2 regions of the Aerococcus mictus genome follow, and region 1 is predicted to be linked to the other one. Evidence: predicted binding sites of a transcription regulator. Region 1 holds the regulator's gene; the other holds the start of a gene.
The links. Region 1 encodes Rex, which represses fermentation and respiration genes when NADH is low (regulators of the CRP and FNR family bind a similar motif). Its sites were predicted from a motif close to TTGTGAANTANTTCACAA; they were not measured.
Positions count from the first base shown of each region.

Region 2: a site for Rex is predicted at 3,144-3,161, ahead of DBT49_RS08665 (NAD(P)H-dependent flavin oxidoreductase). Genes of this name have one in related genera too.

Region 1 is NZ_CP132985.1:240,116-248,586, forward strand. It holds gene DBT49_RS01125 (DUF503 domain-containing protein) at 1-252, shown strand, start outside; gene DBT49_RS01130 (ABC-F family ATP-binding cassette domain-containing protein) at 318-2,267, opposite strand; gene DBT49_RS01135 (redox-sensing transcriptional repressor Rex) at 2,502-3,146, shown strand; gene DBT49_RS01140 (co-chaperone GroES) at 3,767-4,036, shown strand; gene groL (chaperonin GroEL) at 4,118-5,746, shown strand; gene DBT49_RS01150 (adenylosuccinate synthase) at 5,876-7,162, opposite strand; gene purB (adenylosuccinate lyase) at 7,773-8,471, shown strand, end outside.
Region 2 is NZ_CP132985.1:1,890,055-1,898,525, forward strand. It holds gene DBT49_RS08655 (fructose-1,6-bisphosphatase) at 1-1,646, shown strand, start outside; gene DBT49_RS08660 (hypothetical protein) at 1,685-1,918, shown strand; gene DBT49_RS08665 (NAD(P)H-dependent flavin oxidoreductase) at 2,139-3,071, opposite strand; gene DBT49_RS08670 (type 1 glutamine amidotransferase domain-containing protein) at 3,404-3,916, shown strand; gene DBT49_RS08675 (PTS glucitol/sorbitol transporter subunit IIA) at 4,053-4,409, opposite strand; gene srlE (PTS glucitol/sorbitol transporter subunit IIB) at 4,460-5,479, opposite strand; gene srlA (PTS glucitol/sorbitol transporter subunit IIC) at 5,491-6,045, opposite strand; gene DBT49_RS08690 (transcriptional regulator GutM) at 6,049-6,531, opposite strand; gene DBT49_RS08695 (BglG family transcription antiterminator) at 6,528-8,384, opposite strand; gene DBT49_RS08700 (SDR family oxidoreductase) at 8,400-8,471, opposite strand, start outside.

The sequences.
Region 1 (8,471 bases):
ATCATTGACCAAGCTTATACTTTGAAGGATAAGCGCCGGATCGTCAAAAGTATGGTGGAACGGGCCCAACAACGAGAAAAGATGACTGCTGCTGAAATTGCTGACTTAGACTTAGTCAACCAAGCGGTGGTAGCTTTTGGCCTAGTCTCTAATTCATACAGCAAGAGCCGGCAACGCTTGCTGAACTATCTCGATAAAATTGAAGACTGGTATCCCATTGAGGTCATTCATACCGAATGGCTTGAAGCTTAAAAAGAAAAGGTATGCTTACAGGAGGACTGCTTCTTGAGTCCTGGTGTAGGCATGCCTTTTTATCTTTATTGGTCAAAGTCTTCCAACTGACTTTGAACGGTTTCCCATTCCTTAAAGAGCGCTTCTTGTTGGGCTTGTTTGTCTTTAAGAGATTGGTCGAGTTGGTTTAATTCATAGTAATTTTGTAAAATGTCAGGATCAGTCATTTTTTCCTGGATCTCTGCTATTTCTTCATCTAAGCTTTCAATATTTGCTTCGATTTTTTCGCTTTGTCGTTGGAGTTTTCTTTCTTCTTTTTGGCGTTCCTTACGATTTTGATAGGCTTGGGCGGATTGGCTGGGTGCTGGTTTTTCTTCAGAAAGACTAGACTGGTCTGCTTTATTTTCTTCAGCTAGCCGTGCTTCCTGCTCGGCTTTTTTATTGAGGTAATAATCGTAATCGCCTAGGTAGAGGGTGGAACCCTCCGGACTGATTTCAAGCACTTGGGTGGCAATCCGATTAATAAAGTAGCGGTCGTGGCTGACGAATAGCAAGGTTCCATCATAGGCAATCAGGGCATTCTCTAAAATCTCCTTAGAATCGATATCCAAGTGGTTGGTCGGTTCGTCCAGTACTAAGAAATTATCATGATTAAAGGAAAGTTTGGCGAGGGCAAGCCGGGCCTTCTCGCCCCCACTCAGCATGGCGACAGATTTTTCCACGTCTTGGCCGGAGAAGAGGAAGGAACCCAGGATGGTACGAATGTTTTCCTCGTTAATGGTCGGATGGTCATCCCAAAGTTCATGGAGGACATCCTTATTGCTGTGGAGCTTGGCTAATTCTTGGTCATAGTAGCCAATAGTCACATTAGCCCCATAGTGGATTTCCCCCTTGATGGCAGGGATTTCTTGGATAATGGTTTTTAAGAGGGTAGATTTACCCACGCCGTTGGGCCCCACCACTGCGATAGCTTGTTGCTTTCTAATATCCAGCTCAATCGGGTAGGAGAGTAAGTGATCATCGTAACCAATGCCTAGCTGGTCGGCGGTAAGGACCACATTGCCACTAGACTTGTCCGTGAGGAATTGAATATGGGGACTTTTTTCGTCTTGCTTAGGCTTTTCGATTTTGGGCATCTTTTCGAGTTGCTTACGTCGACTCTGGGCCATCTTAGTGGTCGAGGCTCTAACAAGGTTACGGGCCACATAGTCTTCTAACTTAGCGATTTTCTTTTGTTGTTTATCATAGGCCTTTTGCCAGCTTTCGAGGCGGACGGCTTTTTCTTTGAGGTAGAAGGAATAATTGCCCTTATAATATTCCATACTGTGGTTGGTCATTTCATAGGTTTCATTGGTGACATGGTCTAAGAAATAACGGTCGTGGCTGACAATTAATAAGGCTCCTGGATAAGAAGGCAGGTAGTCTTCTAGCCAGGTCAGGGTTTCAATGTCTAAGTGGTTGGTGGGTTCGTCGAGGATGAGAATATCGCGCTTTTCGAGGAGGACCTTGGCCAGGGCTAGCCGGGTCCGTTGACCACCAGATAATTGATTGATGGGTTTGTCGTAATCTGATTCGGGAAATTGAAAGCCGTGGAGGACCATGCGAATTTCGGAATCATAACCGTAAGCATTGCTTTGGTTGACTTCTTCTTGTAATTGGTCATAGCGTTTGAGGGCCTCTTGGTAGCTTGCTTCATCCTGGGCATCGGCCAAGTCTTGAGCGGCTTGCTCGGCATGGTGGATGAGGGCAATAGATTCTTTAAAAACCGACCGCATTTCTTCATAAATCGTCCGTTGACTGTTTTCAATGGCGGCATGTTGGTCCATGTAGGCAATGGTCTTACCCTTAGCCCGGGTGACTTGCCCTTGGTCAGGTTCTTCAATGCCTGCTAAGATTTTGAGTAGGGTGGATTTGCCGGTGCCGTTTCGCCCGACTAAGGCAGTACGACTATTATCTTGGATGGTCATTTGGACATCTTGGAAAAGAATATCGGAGCCAAAACGTCGCATGAGTTTTGATCCTTGTAATACAATCATTGGATCCTTTCCTCCTAAATCGTTTATTATTGTCTTCACTAGTGTATCATATTTTATCGACAGATATTTTTTGACTTTGTGAACTTTCCCTTAGAAAGGGGCGGGATTATTCACAAAGTTTTAAAATTAATGAAAATTAGCAGAAAAGATTTATGTGATTTTTCACAAAGTTCTTTCCATTTTATGATTTAGGTGATAAAATGTATTTGATATCTTGTGAAAAGGAGTGGAAACATGAAGGAAATTCCACGTGCAACGGCTAGGCGGTTACCGCTTTATTACCGTTACTTGCATAATTTTAAGAATATGGGTAAGACACGGATTTCTTCCAGCGAACTCAGTGAGGCGATCAAAGTGGACAGCGCCACTATTCGCCGGGATTTCTCACATTTTGGTGCCCTAGGGAAGCGTGGTTATGGCTATGATGTTGAAGCTCTATTGGACTTCTTTAGTCGCCAACTCTACCAAGACCGCCTCACCACAGTGGCTTTAATCGGGGTCGGTAATTTAGGGAACGCCTTATTAAATTATAACTTTAAACGGACCAATAATATCCGGATTGGGGCGGCCTTTGATATTAATCCTGAGATTGTAGGAACCGTCCATAGTGGGGTACCGGTTTACCCTATGAGTGAATTAAAGGAACGGATTCAAGAAATGGAAATTCTGATTGCTATTATGACCGTTCCGGAAAAAGTCGCTCAAGATACCGTGAGTGAATTAGGTGAAGCCGGTATTCAAGGCATCTTGAACTTTACGCCGGTGGTTTTAGATGTTCCTGAAGATATTCATGTCCAAAACGTCGATTTAGCCAATGAGTTGCAAACCCTGATTTACTATATCGGTAATCGAAATGGCAACAATAAAAAGAAAAATTAGTAGAACTAGCAAAAGTTAGCTAGAAACTGGTCAGACGATCAGGTCTAACTTATGTCAGTCGCTTAGTAAAGCCCTCTTAATGGAGGGCTTTTTCTTGTCATCAGTTTTTATAGAAAATTTTGCTTCTCTTTTAAATGCTATTGATGAGCATTCGTTCTGCTTTTGAATTTTGGTCGTTGAAAAGCCATGGCATCGGCTCGAGCCGAGGTCTCTCGCTTAGCGAACTTCAAACGTTTAGTACGGCTAATGCCTACTAAACGTAATTCACATCGCTTGCTTATTCATGGCTAACTACCTCATTCAAAGCGCCACTACTGCTCAACGCTATTTATCAAATAAATGCTATCAAAACATTACTCATCAATAGTAAAAATGAAAGTGCAAAGAGTTTAATCTATCTCAATTTCCTAATTTCAAAGATATATATACTTTTTAAATGATATTTTATATTTTTAAAGTGATAACAAGAAAAAAGGTCAAAAAAAGTCAACGAATTACTTGATTTATATCTGGAAATGTTTTACTATAAATATTGTAAGTTAGCAGTCGGAGATGATGAGTGCTAACAAATCATTAAAAGTGTTATTAATTAGTATGTGAAATTTGGAGGGATATTTTAAATGTTAAAGCCGTTAAATGAACGTGTGATTATTCAAGTCCAAGAAGAGGAAGAAAAAACTGCTTCTGGTATCGTTTTACCATCTGCTGCTAAAGAAAAACCTCAAGTAGGTCAAGTGGTAGCTGTTGCTGATGCTACTGATGATTACACCCCTCAAGTTAAAGTGGGCGACCAAGTTATTTTTGAAAAATACGCAGTAAGCGAAATCCGCTATGAAGGGGAAGATTACCTCATCATTAAAGAAAAAGATTTAACTGCTGTAGTTGAATAATCATTGACTGAACTTCGACAATCAACATAAAAAACATTGAATTCTCGATCATGCTTAGATTTAGAATAGGAGATAGATAGAATGGCCAAAGATATTAAATATTCAAGTGATGCAAGACAATCTTTAGTAGAAGGTATTGATAAATTAGCCAATACCGTGAAAGTGACCTTAGGGCCTAAGGGACGTAACGTTGTCCTAGAACGTAGCTATGGGTCCCCATTAATCACCAATGACGGGGTGACCATTGCTAAAGACGTTGAATTAGAAGATCACTTTGAAAACATGGGAGCTAAATTAGTTTCTGAAGTCGCTTCTAAGACTAATGATGTTGCTGGTGACGGGACAACTACCGCTACTATCCTAACCCAAGCCCTCGTCCATGAAGGTTTCAAAAATGTGACAGCAGGGGCAAATCCTGTGGGCATTCGTCGTGGGATGGATCAAGCTATCCGCAAGGCAGTAGAAGCTTTGAAAGAAATTTCTGTTCCAGTGAATGCTAAAGAATCCATTGCTAACGTTGCGGCAATTTCTTCCGGCGACCAAGAAGTAGGCCAATTAATTGCTGACGCTATGGAAAAAGTAGGCCAAGATGGTGTCATTACCATTGAAGAATCACAATCCATGGACACTGCCTTAGACGTTGTTGAAGGGATGCAATTTGACCGCGGTTACTTATCCCAATACTTTGTAACCGACAACGATAAGATGGAAGCTGTTCTCGATGATCCTTACATCCTGCTCACTGATAAGAAGATTTCTAATATCCAAGATATCCTTCCATTATTAGAACAAATCGTACAACAAGGTAAATCCTTATTATTAGTGGCTGACGATGTTGAAGGTGAAGCACTTCCTACTTTAGTCTTGAACAAAATTCGTGGAACCTTCAATGTTGTTGCTGTGAAAGCGCCTGGCTTTGGTGACCGTCGTAAAGAACAATTAGAAGACTTAGCTGTTCTTACCGGTGGTACAGTCATTACTGAAGACTTAGGTCTTGAATTGAAAGACACCAGCATTGATCAATTAGGTCAAGCTGCCCGTGTAACCATTACTAAAGACGATACCACCATTGTTGAAGGTAAGGGTAACAAGGAACAATTGGAACAACGTGTGGCTCATATCAGAAAACAAATTGAAGAAACTACTTCTGACTATGACCGTGAAAAATTACAAGAACGTCTTGCTAAATTAGCTGGTGGGGTTGCCGTTGTTCGCGTAGGTGCAGCCACCGAATCTGAACAAAAAGAACGTAAATTACGTATCGAAGACGCTTTAAACGCTACTCGTGCTGCGGTTGAAGAAGGTATCGTAGCTGGTGGTGGTACTGCTTTCATGAATATCCAAGACAAGGTGAAAGAAGTCGTTGACTCCTTAGAAGGTGACGAACAAACTGGTGCAGACATCGTGGTTCGTGCCCTCGAAACCCCACTACGTCAAATCGCTGAAAATGCTGGTCTAGAAGGTTCTGTCATTGTAGAACACATTCACGATAAAGACCAAGGTGTTGGTTACAACGCTGCTAGCGGTGAATGGGTAGACATGATTTCTGATGGTGTGGTTGACCCAACCAAGGTGTCACGTTCTGCTTTACAAAATGCAGGCTCAGTAGCTGGTTTGATTTTAACTACTGAAGCAGTTGTTGCTGACCATCCAGAAGAAAATGCAGGAAATGATGCAGCTGCAGGAGCAGGCGCACCAGGGATGTATTAATCCGAAAACTGAATAGGATAAAGATTGAAAAGCGCTTGGGAATTTCCCAAGCGCTTTTTCACAAAAAAAAGTAAGCTCAGATTAAGGAAATTTTCCTCAGTCAGAGCTTACTTTTTCTCTTTATCGTTTTTACCAAATATTATCTAAGATTAAGGTTTGGGTCCGGTCAGGTCCTACTGACACTGTGGCAATGGGGGCCCCTACGATTTCACTGATGCGACGGACATAAGCTTTAGCATTTTCAGGAAGTTGGTCAAAGTCTTGACAGCTAGTTATGTCTTCTTCCCAGCCAGGTAAACTTTCATAGATGGGTTGACATTGAGCTAGGTAGCGCAAGTTAGCGGGGTAAGATTTGGATACTTGGCCATTAGGGGTTTGATAGCCTACACAGACCTTGATTTCATCCAGGCCAGTTAAGACGTCTAAACAGTTCAAGGAAAGTTTGGTTAAACCAGAAACCCGGCGAGCATGGGCCGTCACCACCCCGTCGAACCAACCTACCCGGCGCGGACGACCTGTAGTGGTACCATATTCATGGCCAACTTCACGGATGCGGTCCCCAATAGCATCATGCAATTCGGTTGGGAAGGGACCGTCACCTACTCGAGAGGTATAGGCCTTCATCACTCCGATAACCGTATTGATTTTGCTTGGTCCAATCCCACAACCGACTGTAGCACCACCGGCAATGGGGTTAGAGGAAGTCACGAAGGGATAGGTCCCATGATCAATATCCAGTAAGACCCCTTGGGCCCCCTCAAAAAGAATGTTTTCCCCTTGGTCATAGGCATCATTCATCAATAAGGAAGTATCCGTGACATATTTTTTCAGATTTTGGCCATATGCTAGATATTCCTGGTAGATGGTGTCGTAGTCTAATGGTTCTTCGTCATATACCTTGGTTAAGAGTTCGTTTTTGATTTGAATTTGTACAGATAACTTTTCCGCGAAAGTTTCGGGGTCAATGAGGTCAGCCATCCGGATACCATTACGGGCAATTTTATCCATATAGGCGGGACCTATCCCTTTTTGGGTAGTACCGATCTTATTGTCGCCTTTACGTTCTTCATCCAAGCGGTCGATCAGTTGATGGTAGGGCAAGATCACTTGAGCCCGTTCAGAAATGCGGAGGTTTTCACAAGAGATTCCTGCTTGGCGCAAATAGGCCAATTCTTCAAGTAAAGATTTAGGGTTAACAACCACGCCATTTCCGATCACACTCAGTTTATCTTCTGAAAAAATTCCTGAGGGAACGAGGTGGAGCTTAAAAGTTTGCTGGTTGAATTGGATCGTGTGGCCAGCATTATCTCCGCCTTGGTAACGGGCAATAATATCGGCTTGGCTACTGAGGTAATCGGTGATTTTCCCTTTTCCTTCGTCGCCCCATTGAGTACCTACAACAACAACTGATGGCATATGCGTTCTCCTTTATCTATTCGATCTTAATAATGTCTTCATCATGTTAGCTTGTGGCATAACACCCAAAATATTATACCGCAATTTTTTTTGAAGAAAACCTTTTTTTAGGCTCTGACCTTTTTAATAATAAAAAAAGTCCTTGCTTGCCCTAAAAAAATAGCATACATTTATAAAGTAAGAGTGCGACAGTCACAACGAAGGACGAAATCATTGGAGAAAACTGTCATAAGCTCAGCTAAAAGGATGTGAGGACGCCGTTAGAGACTTGAATCACTGGAGGAAAATACCATAAGCACAGCACGCCTGTGCGTTGGAGTTTTCTGAAGTGACTTCAAGGCTGGCGTACGAACTCAGCTAGCCTGAGCGTTGGCAGTTTTTGAAATGGACGTTCGTCCTGTGACTGGAGCAGGTTTGGTAAGGATGTGAGAACGCCGTCAGAGACATGAATTGCTGGAGGAAAATACCATAAGCACAGGAAACTGTGCGTTGGATTTTCTGAAGCAACTTCAAGTCTGGCGTCCGAACTCAACTAAACAGAGTGCGACAAGCGCATCAGAAGGCAAGAAGCACAAGGCAGAGAGAACTGCCAGAAAAGGAGTCAAATTAGATGATTAATCGCTATACCCGTCCAGAAATGGGACAATTGTGGTCGGATGAGAACAAGTACCAATCGTGGTTGGAAGTGGAAATTTTAGCTGTTGAAGCTTGGGCCGAATTAGGAGAAATCCCCCAAGAGGATGCCCAAGCGATTCGTCAGCGTGCCAAGTTCGATGTCAACCGTATTTTAGCGATTGAAGCTGAAACCAAGCATGATGTGGTGGCTTTTACCCGCTGTGTTTCAGAGTCATTGGGTGATGAGAAGAAATGGGTCCATTATGGTCTGACTTCTACCGATGTGGTGGATACGGCTTATGGCTACCAATTAAAGCAAGTGAATGACCTCCTCCGCCAAGACTTAGACGATTTCTTAGCGATTCTTAAAAAGCAAGCCCTCAAATATAAAAACACCCTCTGCATGGGGCGGACGCACGGGGTTCATGCGGAGCCGACAACTTTTGGCTTAAAAGTGGCCCGTTGGTATAGTGAATTTAAGCGTCATCGTGAACGTTTTGAACATGCAGCTAAGGGAGTCGAAGCGGGAAAAATTTCTGGTGCAGTGGGGACTTTTGCTAATGTTCCCACCCAGGTGGAGGCCTATGTTTGTGAACATTTAGGAATTCGTGCCCAAGAGATTTCGACCCAAGTCCTCCCGCGTGATTTACATGCAGAATATATTTCAGTCTTAGCCCTAATTGCTACCGGAGTG
Region 2 (8,471 bases), 1.6 Mb from region 1:
AGTTCTACACCCTGACCACTAGCCGGCTGGTGGAATTGACCCAATTTGTGGTCTCCAAGTACACCCGGTCCAAGGTTCACAAGGCCATGAACCCGGATATGGCCTATATTATGGATGAGTTGATCTTCAAGGACTCCATCCTCTCCAACAAGGAACACTACTATAAGCGCATCATCCAATCGGTCATTGACCTGGACGAAGCGCCCCGGCTAATCACCTGCCTGGCGGAATTGATCCGGGAACTGGTGGTCGACCACCTCCACATCTTAGGCGACATTTATGACCGCGGGCCTGCTCCCGACCGAATCTTAGACCTCCTCATGGAGAAGAATTCCTTAGACATTGAATGGGGCAACCACGACATGATTTGGATGGGCGCTGCTTCGGGGTCCAAGGCATTAATCGCCAATGTGGTTCGGATCCAGGCCCGCTATGATAATCTCTCTGTGATTGAACACGCCTACGGAATCCCCCTCCGGCCTTTGGTCAATTTAGCAGACACAGTTTACCGGGATGCTGACTTAACGGGCTTTATGCCCAAACTGGCCCAAGACCATGACTACCACCATGATGAAGTCGAACAATTGGCCCGGATGCAGCTGGCCATGGCCATTATTCAGTTTAAGTTAGAGTCTCAAGTTATCCGCCGCCATCCTGAATTCGGCTGTGACAACCGCCTGCTTTTAGATAAGATCGACTACCAGGCGGGAACCATTAACTGGCAAGGCAAGACCTATCCTTTAGTCAATACCTCTTTCCCCACTGTGGATCCAAAAGACCCCTATGCCTTGACTGAAGAAGAGGATGCGGTCATGGAAGCCCTCCAAGCCGCCTTTCTGGATAGCGAACGTCTCCAAAAGCACGTGGCCTTCTTGATTAATAAAGGATCTATGTATAAGATTTATAACAATAATCTCATGTTCCACGGCTGTATCCCCATGAATGAGGACGGCAGCTTTATGGCGGCTACCATTGATGGGGAAACCCTGGCTGGCCAAGACCTCTTGGATAAGTTTGACCAGGTAGTCCGGCGCATGTATGCCCAACGCCAAAGTGATGAAAGTAAGAACCCCGACCTCGACTTCGCCTGGTACCTCTGGCAGGGCGAAGGGTCGGCCCTCTTCGGTAAGAAACAAATGGCTACCTTTGAACGCTACTTTATCGCCGATAAGGAAACCCACCAGGAACACCGCAATGTTTACTACTCCTGGCGGGAAGATATCGACTTTGTCCGCCGAGTTCTAGAAGAGTTCGACATCGATCCTGACAAGGGCCATATCATTAACGGCCACACCCCCATCAAGGCCAAGGACGGGGAGGACGCCATTAAGGCGGAAGGCAAGATGATCGTGATCGACGGTGGCTTTGCTCGCGCCTATCAAAAGACCACCGGACTGGGCGGCTTTACCCTGCTCTATAATTCCTATGGTATGCAGCTAGTGGCCCACCACCCCTTCCACGGTAAGGAAGACGCCATCAAGTACGAAACCGATATCGAATCCACCCGCCGCGTGGTCGACAAGGAGTTGGAACGGATCTCAGTTAGAGAAACTGATATCGGTAAGCAACTCACTTGCCAGGTCCAAGCTCTGAAAGCCCTGATTGAAGCTTATCAAGCGGGGTTGATTGGGGAGGAAGTGCATTAAGCTTAGGTCACAACTTTTATAACTAGGAGGTCATTCATTTGGAAGTTCAAGTTAGACAGGTTGGAAATTCATTAGTTCTTCCCCTACCTGATAGCGATAAGATTAGTAGGGGAATGAAATTTTCGGTTGAACGCTACGATAACGGAAGCATTGTTTACACCCCGGTCAAAGAGAACCTCTTTGAAAATCCAGCTATCTTACAATATGCCGACGATTGTAAACAAAATGATCTTTTACTGGAAGAGGAAGACATGAAATCATCACGCAAATAAACGGATCCATTAGAAATATTATCCATGACGACAAAAGGACTAGGTAAAAATTCCTAGTCCTTTTGAATGTGTACAAGTGTATGCCGGTCGCACTCTACTAAAACGTGTTCCAAGCGCAGAGCAAGCGTCCACTTCAGAAAACGACAACGAATTCTCTGTAATAATTCTTATGTCGTTTTCTTCCAGTGGTCTTGCTCTTTGGCGCGCTTGTCACACTCTATTACAAACTCGGCATGTTTTTCAAAGCTTCGCGGGCTTCTTCGACGATGCTGTTAATAATTTCTTTGACTGGGCGAATTTCGGTGATGTTACCGGCTACTTGCCCGATGGTAACGATACCCTTTTCGGTGTCACCTTTGGTAATAGCGGTTAGTAACATTTGGAGGTTGGATTTTTCGAATTCGTCACGGGTTGAACCGTTGTCGATTTCTTCTTGAAGCTTAGCGACCATGTCATTTTGGATTAAACGGACAGGGGCGCCGATGGAACGACCCACAACCACTGTATCGGTTAAACCACAGTTAACGATAGCTTTCTTGTAACCTTGGGCAATTGGAGCTTCTTCACTGGCACAGAAGACGGTTCCTAATTGAACCCCTTCACCACCAAGAGCAAAGGCTGCGGCTAAACCATGGCCGTCAGAAATCCCACCAGCAATGATAACAGGAATATCCACTGCAGCAATCACCGCACGGGCTAAAGGCATGGTAGTGACTTCGCCCACGTGGCCCCCAGCTTCGGTTCCTTCACAGACAACAGCATCAGCACCAGCGTCTTCCATTTTCTTGGCTTGACGGGCGTTAGCTACCACAGGAACCACTTTAATCCCAGCTTCATGTAGAGGCGCGATTAAAGGCGCAGCATTCCCAGCGCCAGTTGTTACCACTTTAATGCCTTCGTCGATAATCACTTCCATGATTTCTTCGGTGTTGTGAGACATTAACATTAAGTTAACAGCAAAGGTCTTGTCAGTGATTTCGCGGACAGCTTTGATTTGTTCACGTAACCAGTCCCCTTTACGGCCAGCGGTAGCAATAACCCCTAAACCACCGGCTTCAGAAACAGCGCCAGCTAGGGGAGCTTCAGCGACACCCGCCATGGACCCTTGGAAAATCGGATACTCAATATTTAATAATTCACAAACTCGGTTCATGCAATCTCTCCTTTTTAAGCTATTTTGTCAACAATTTTATACTGTAAAAGAAATAGTTCTCACAAATCTATTATGTGCTTATATTCACAACATGTAAAATAGTAAGTTTAAGGCCTTGAGATAACTATATTGTTATGGAAGAAATGTAGGGAGTGAGCAATTTGATCGAAAACAATGTCCTCCCCTGATTTAATAGCGAATGAGCACGAGGTTCGCAATTCTAACCCAGTCATGCTAGGATAAAAATGTAGTCGTAAAAAGACAAGCTATTGGTCAGTGGATTATCAGTTGAGCCACTGACGCAGAAAGACCAATAAGGAGGAAACAAACTTATGGCAAAAATTGCAAGTATTATGACCGACCTCTTCGAAGATTCTGAATACACCTCACCAAAGGAAGCGCTCGAAGCAGCGGGTCATCAAGTGGTGCCTGTCGGTTTAGAAAAAGGTGCTACTGTGACTGGTAAAAGTGATGGTACGGAAGTCGAAATTGAAGTCGGCATTGACACTGCTAAAGGCGAAGACTTTGATGCTTTACTGATTCCTGGCGGTTATTCTCCCGATAAAATCCGTAAGTATGAAGATGTTTTGAACTTTGTCCGTCACTTCGCTTACAAACATAAACCCATCTTCACCATCTGCCACGGCCCACAACTCTTAGTCAACGCAGATGTGCTCCACGGTAAAGACATTACCGCTGTGGCCCAAGTTGCCGTTGACGTGAAGAATGCCGGTGCCAATTACTTTGATGAAGAAGTGGTTATCGATGACTCTGGTATCATTTCTAGCCGTACCCCAGACGACCTCCCTGCCTTCAACAAAGCTATTGTTGACGCTTTAAAATAGAATAAAAAAGTAACCAGCGCCTGTCGAAGCTAAATGAGCTTAGGGGGCGCTGGTTTTTTGTTAGTTTGATTTCTTCTACCATTTACTAATAAGTAAAAGTCCACCCCTACATAGTGAGTGGACTTTTCGTTTTCTCTTAATGAATCGTTACCTTGGTACCGATCGTAATTTCTGGAAGCTCTTTGTGTTCCACATAGATGGTTCCGGCTAAATCAGCATCAGTTGAATTGTCGAAGCGCACGGAAATGTGGCCTAAGTTAGTCAGGTTTTTCTCTACGACGCTACCAACAGCAGTGATTTTATAGTCTTGGTCATCAAATGAGATAGTTTGCCCAGCTTCAATGGTCCCTTGGATAGGGTTAACGTCGATATTATAGCAATAGTCAGCTAAGTCAGCGGGGGCGTCTTCTCCAAAGAGGATGATCATGTTTTCACTTTTAAATAATTCAGCATCGGCACCAATATTTTTTACTTCTGTTTGATAAATAGTCATCGTAGATTTCCTTTCTGTACTTTTGTTTGATGAGCGCAATTCTTCTTCGATTAGCTATAGAGACCAATACTTGCTAACCATGCCACTAGGACACGAGGTACACCGTTTAGGAAACGGGAGTAGAGGATAGCAGGCACGCCGACTTCAACGGTTTCAGAAGAAGCTTCAGCTAAACCTAAACCAACCGGGATAAAGTCACAACCGTTTTGGGTATTGATGGCAAAGAGAGCCGGTAGGGCTAGTTGTGGAGGAATATTGCCCTTACCAATTTCTACCCCGATTAAGGTCCCAACGATTTGGCTGATTACCGCGCCAGGTCCCAGTAATGGTGATAAGAATGGGAGGGAGCAGACAAAACCAATGACCACTAGGCCAATACCATTCCCAGCCAGTGGGGTTAAGGCACGAGCGATCCAGTCACCAACCCCTGACCCTTGGATAAGTCCAATCAGTAAGGAAACAAAGGCCATGAAAGGAATCACGGTATGTAACATGGTTTCAATGGCTTCCCGGGCGGATTGGTTGAAGACGGCAACAATTTTACCAGCGCCCATACCGATTTTAGCGATAAAGCTAGGATTTTCAGTTTGTTCGGTAATCTTCTTAGAGGTGTCGTAGCCAGCCTTTTCTCCACTATCTTCCGCTTGGTCAGCTGCTTGGCTAGCCGCTACTTCACTAACTGGTTCTTGGCTGCCATCAGCTAGGCCAATTTGGTTGACACCAACGTTTGAGACATAGATCTCTTCAGTGATGTATTGGGCGAGAGGGCCTGACTTCCCAGTAGCGATAATATTAACGGTAGGAATCCCCTTCTTCGGATAGATCCCACAGCGGAGGGTTCCCCCACAGTCAATAATAGCTAGGGCAATTTCTTCATCAGGAATCGAGGTTTTAAAACCGTTAACCGCTTCCATCCCGGAAAGTTCTTCAATACGGTCCACAATGGCTGGACGTTCGCCGCCACCAACCACATAAATGAATTTGTGTTTTTCTTCGGTTGGGGTGATGACTAGGGGGCCACCGAAGCCACCTGATCCTTTAACAATTTTTATGCTTTTGTATTCACTCATGATAATTCTCCTTAATTAATGTCTCCGTCAACGGTTTTTGATAGGGTAATCCCTTGTTGTTTACATACACGCGCGGTGATAAAGTCGGTGACCCAACCACCAACAAAGTTCATCACTAACCCTACTAAGAGGTAGCGAATCGCTAGTTCCATTTGGTTAAGGCCTAAAGCTTCAATCCCTTGGGCAATCCCTAACCAAACGAATAATTCACCTGGGTTAATATGAGGAAAGACCCCGTTGGAGGTGTGGCAAAATTGCATTTGTGCAGCAATGTAACCTGGTTTATAGAATTCAGGAAGGAAACGTCCCATAGTCATTGACATGGGGTTACCTAACATAAAGGCAGACACAAAGGGTAAGATCATGTAACGGGTAAAGACATTCTTAGAAGCCACCCGGGCTAAGCTGGTCACGCGTTCTTCCCCTAAGAGGTTAATCACAGCGTTCATGGCAACCATTAACATTAATACCAGGGGAACAATGGACCCCATCCAGGCGATGAAGTTATCGGCACCGGTTTGGAAGAGGTTCATAAACCCTTCCGCAAATTTAACAATATATTCCATTTTTTATCCACGTCCTTTAACTTTATTTGACAGTGTGTATTTCATCTGAGTGGCAAAATTGCCTAATTGTTTGAAGGTGGATTGCGGTTTTTCTTCCTTGTAGTCACCGATTTCCACCCGAATGTAGACTTCACGGGCGTCTTCCATGGCAATTTGAGTTAATTTATTTTCTTTCTGTACCAAGGGATGCTTGCGATCGATCAGATAGAGGTCTTGACCAATATATTGGGGGAGGCGCTTGAATTTTGCTAATACCGTTACCCCTTGCATCTTATATGCATCGAGGATTTTGGCTTGGTCATTGACTGCAAACATCACGATAGTGCCCTGGCGAATCTTGCCAGACCGTCTCCCAATGGCGACTTTGCCTTGTTTACGCAGGTCTTGGTAAACTTGGTTAAAGTGTTTGATTTGCAGGAAACCAAGAAAAGCCTGGCCTAAGTAGGCAAGTAAGGCCATCCCGCCAAATACGATCATAAAGCTCACAATCCGTCATCTCCTTGTAAAATATCTTGAATGTCTTCCAGCGAATGCGTGGTCTTTAACAGGGCTTTTAAGGCCTGGTTATTAGCCACCGCAAAAATAGCTTCATATATATTAATCAGTAACTCATCCATGACTTGGTTGGTCTGACTGGGAATCCCTAAGAGAAAGACCAGGTCAATGGGGCGGCCCTTTTCTTGGATATCAGCTTCCACTTGGCCAATCAATAGAATAATTTGACCGAAATCATCAACCACTGTATGCGGCATGGCGATGCCCTGGTCAAAGACCGTATCACTAATGGCTTCCCGGTCAAAAATAGCTTGTTGGAAATCCGAGGAAATCCCAGTCTCTTCAATCACCTGGTCAGTCATCACTCGGAGCAAGTCTTCATAAGACTCACCTTGGTCCAAAGTGATACAGTCCAAATAAACCAACTGAGAAAAGAGTGGATTTCGGCGTTGGACACTATACCACTGGGAGCGAATATAGGACTCATCGAATAAGTTATCTAACTGGATGATGGGCCGTTTGATCTTGGCCTTGTCTAGAGGAATCGTCGTGAAGATAGCAAAGTATTGACTAGGATCTTCTTGGCTAAACTCCCCTTCTGAGAAAGTGGATAGCTCTAAACTGGTCCCTAAGATGCGTTGAATCTGCATCTTGATCAAACGAGCTGTGCCCTTACCGGTGTGACAAACAATGGCTATTTTTTGACTTTTCAAACTCACTTGCCGGCTGATGACCAATTCGAAGTAAAGACTCAGGTAAGACAGCTCAATGCCTGGTACCTCACGGTCTAAGACTTCTTCCAAGACCTGGCCAGTAATCTCTGCCAGGGTGAAGGATAGCGGGTATTGTTGCTGGACTTCATGGAAGAAGAGATCATCACTATTGACCCGGAATAACAAGCGATGAATAAGAAATATTAAATGATTGCGCATAGCTTGGTATAACTTTTCCTGGTCAAATTCAATAGCTAAGTCACGTTGAATCGCTTGGAGCACTTTTTGGTAAACCTGGTCAACAAAGGCTGAGTTAAAGCTATCCGGCACAATGTCTTCCTTATTGTAAATATTAAAAGGATAGGCCAAGTACTGGTATTCATAATGACTTAGGGTGAGGTTGAAATAATCTTCAATTTCAGCAATAAAGACTTCGTAGTCTTCTTGTCCTTGTAAGAAATTCTGGTAATGAGGCATCTCACTCATCAAACCGTGCCCTTGACGGACACGGAGTAGAGTGACATAAACAACTTTTAAGAGTAAATCCTTGGTAAAATTGGTCATATTAAAATTAGGGGCCAAATTCAACAAATGCGTCTTATCTTTTATAATAAATTGGTCTTCCTTGAAGTAAGAAAGCACAATATTAACGTAGGCCGTTCGGATATCGAGCTCATCGCCCTCCAGGGTCAAGCCCTTATTGGGCGTCCCCACAATGGTGAGATTGTAGTCAGACAGGATTTGGCGGAGGTGGTTGATATCATTATTCACCGTCCCACGACTAACCATGGTCACTTCAGCCAGGTCATCAATAATGACTGGCTCTTGGTCTTCAATCAGCTCTTTAAGGATATAGGCTTGCCGCTTATTCGAAGAATTAAAGTCGGTCTCTTGGCGAAATTTCCCTGCCAGAATTTTCTTGAAAGCAGCAAAATCTTCAATAGTCAAATGATAGACCTTATCTTCTAATGTGATTGTGGCAATCCCTTCCAGCTCCTGGTTAAGAAGTTGGATGTTCTTTTTTAAGGTTTGGCGACTTGTCTTCAGCCCCGCTTCAAACTCCGCTTGGGAAATTTTGGGGTGCATATATAAATTATTTAAAATTTCATACCAACGATCAACAAGTGCCATAACACCACTCCTTAACTAGCCTCTTGTTTTGCCTCCAGCGACATTGAGGGTTACGCCTGTGATATAAGAAGCACGGTCAGAGATTAA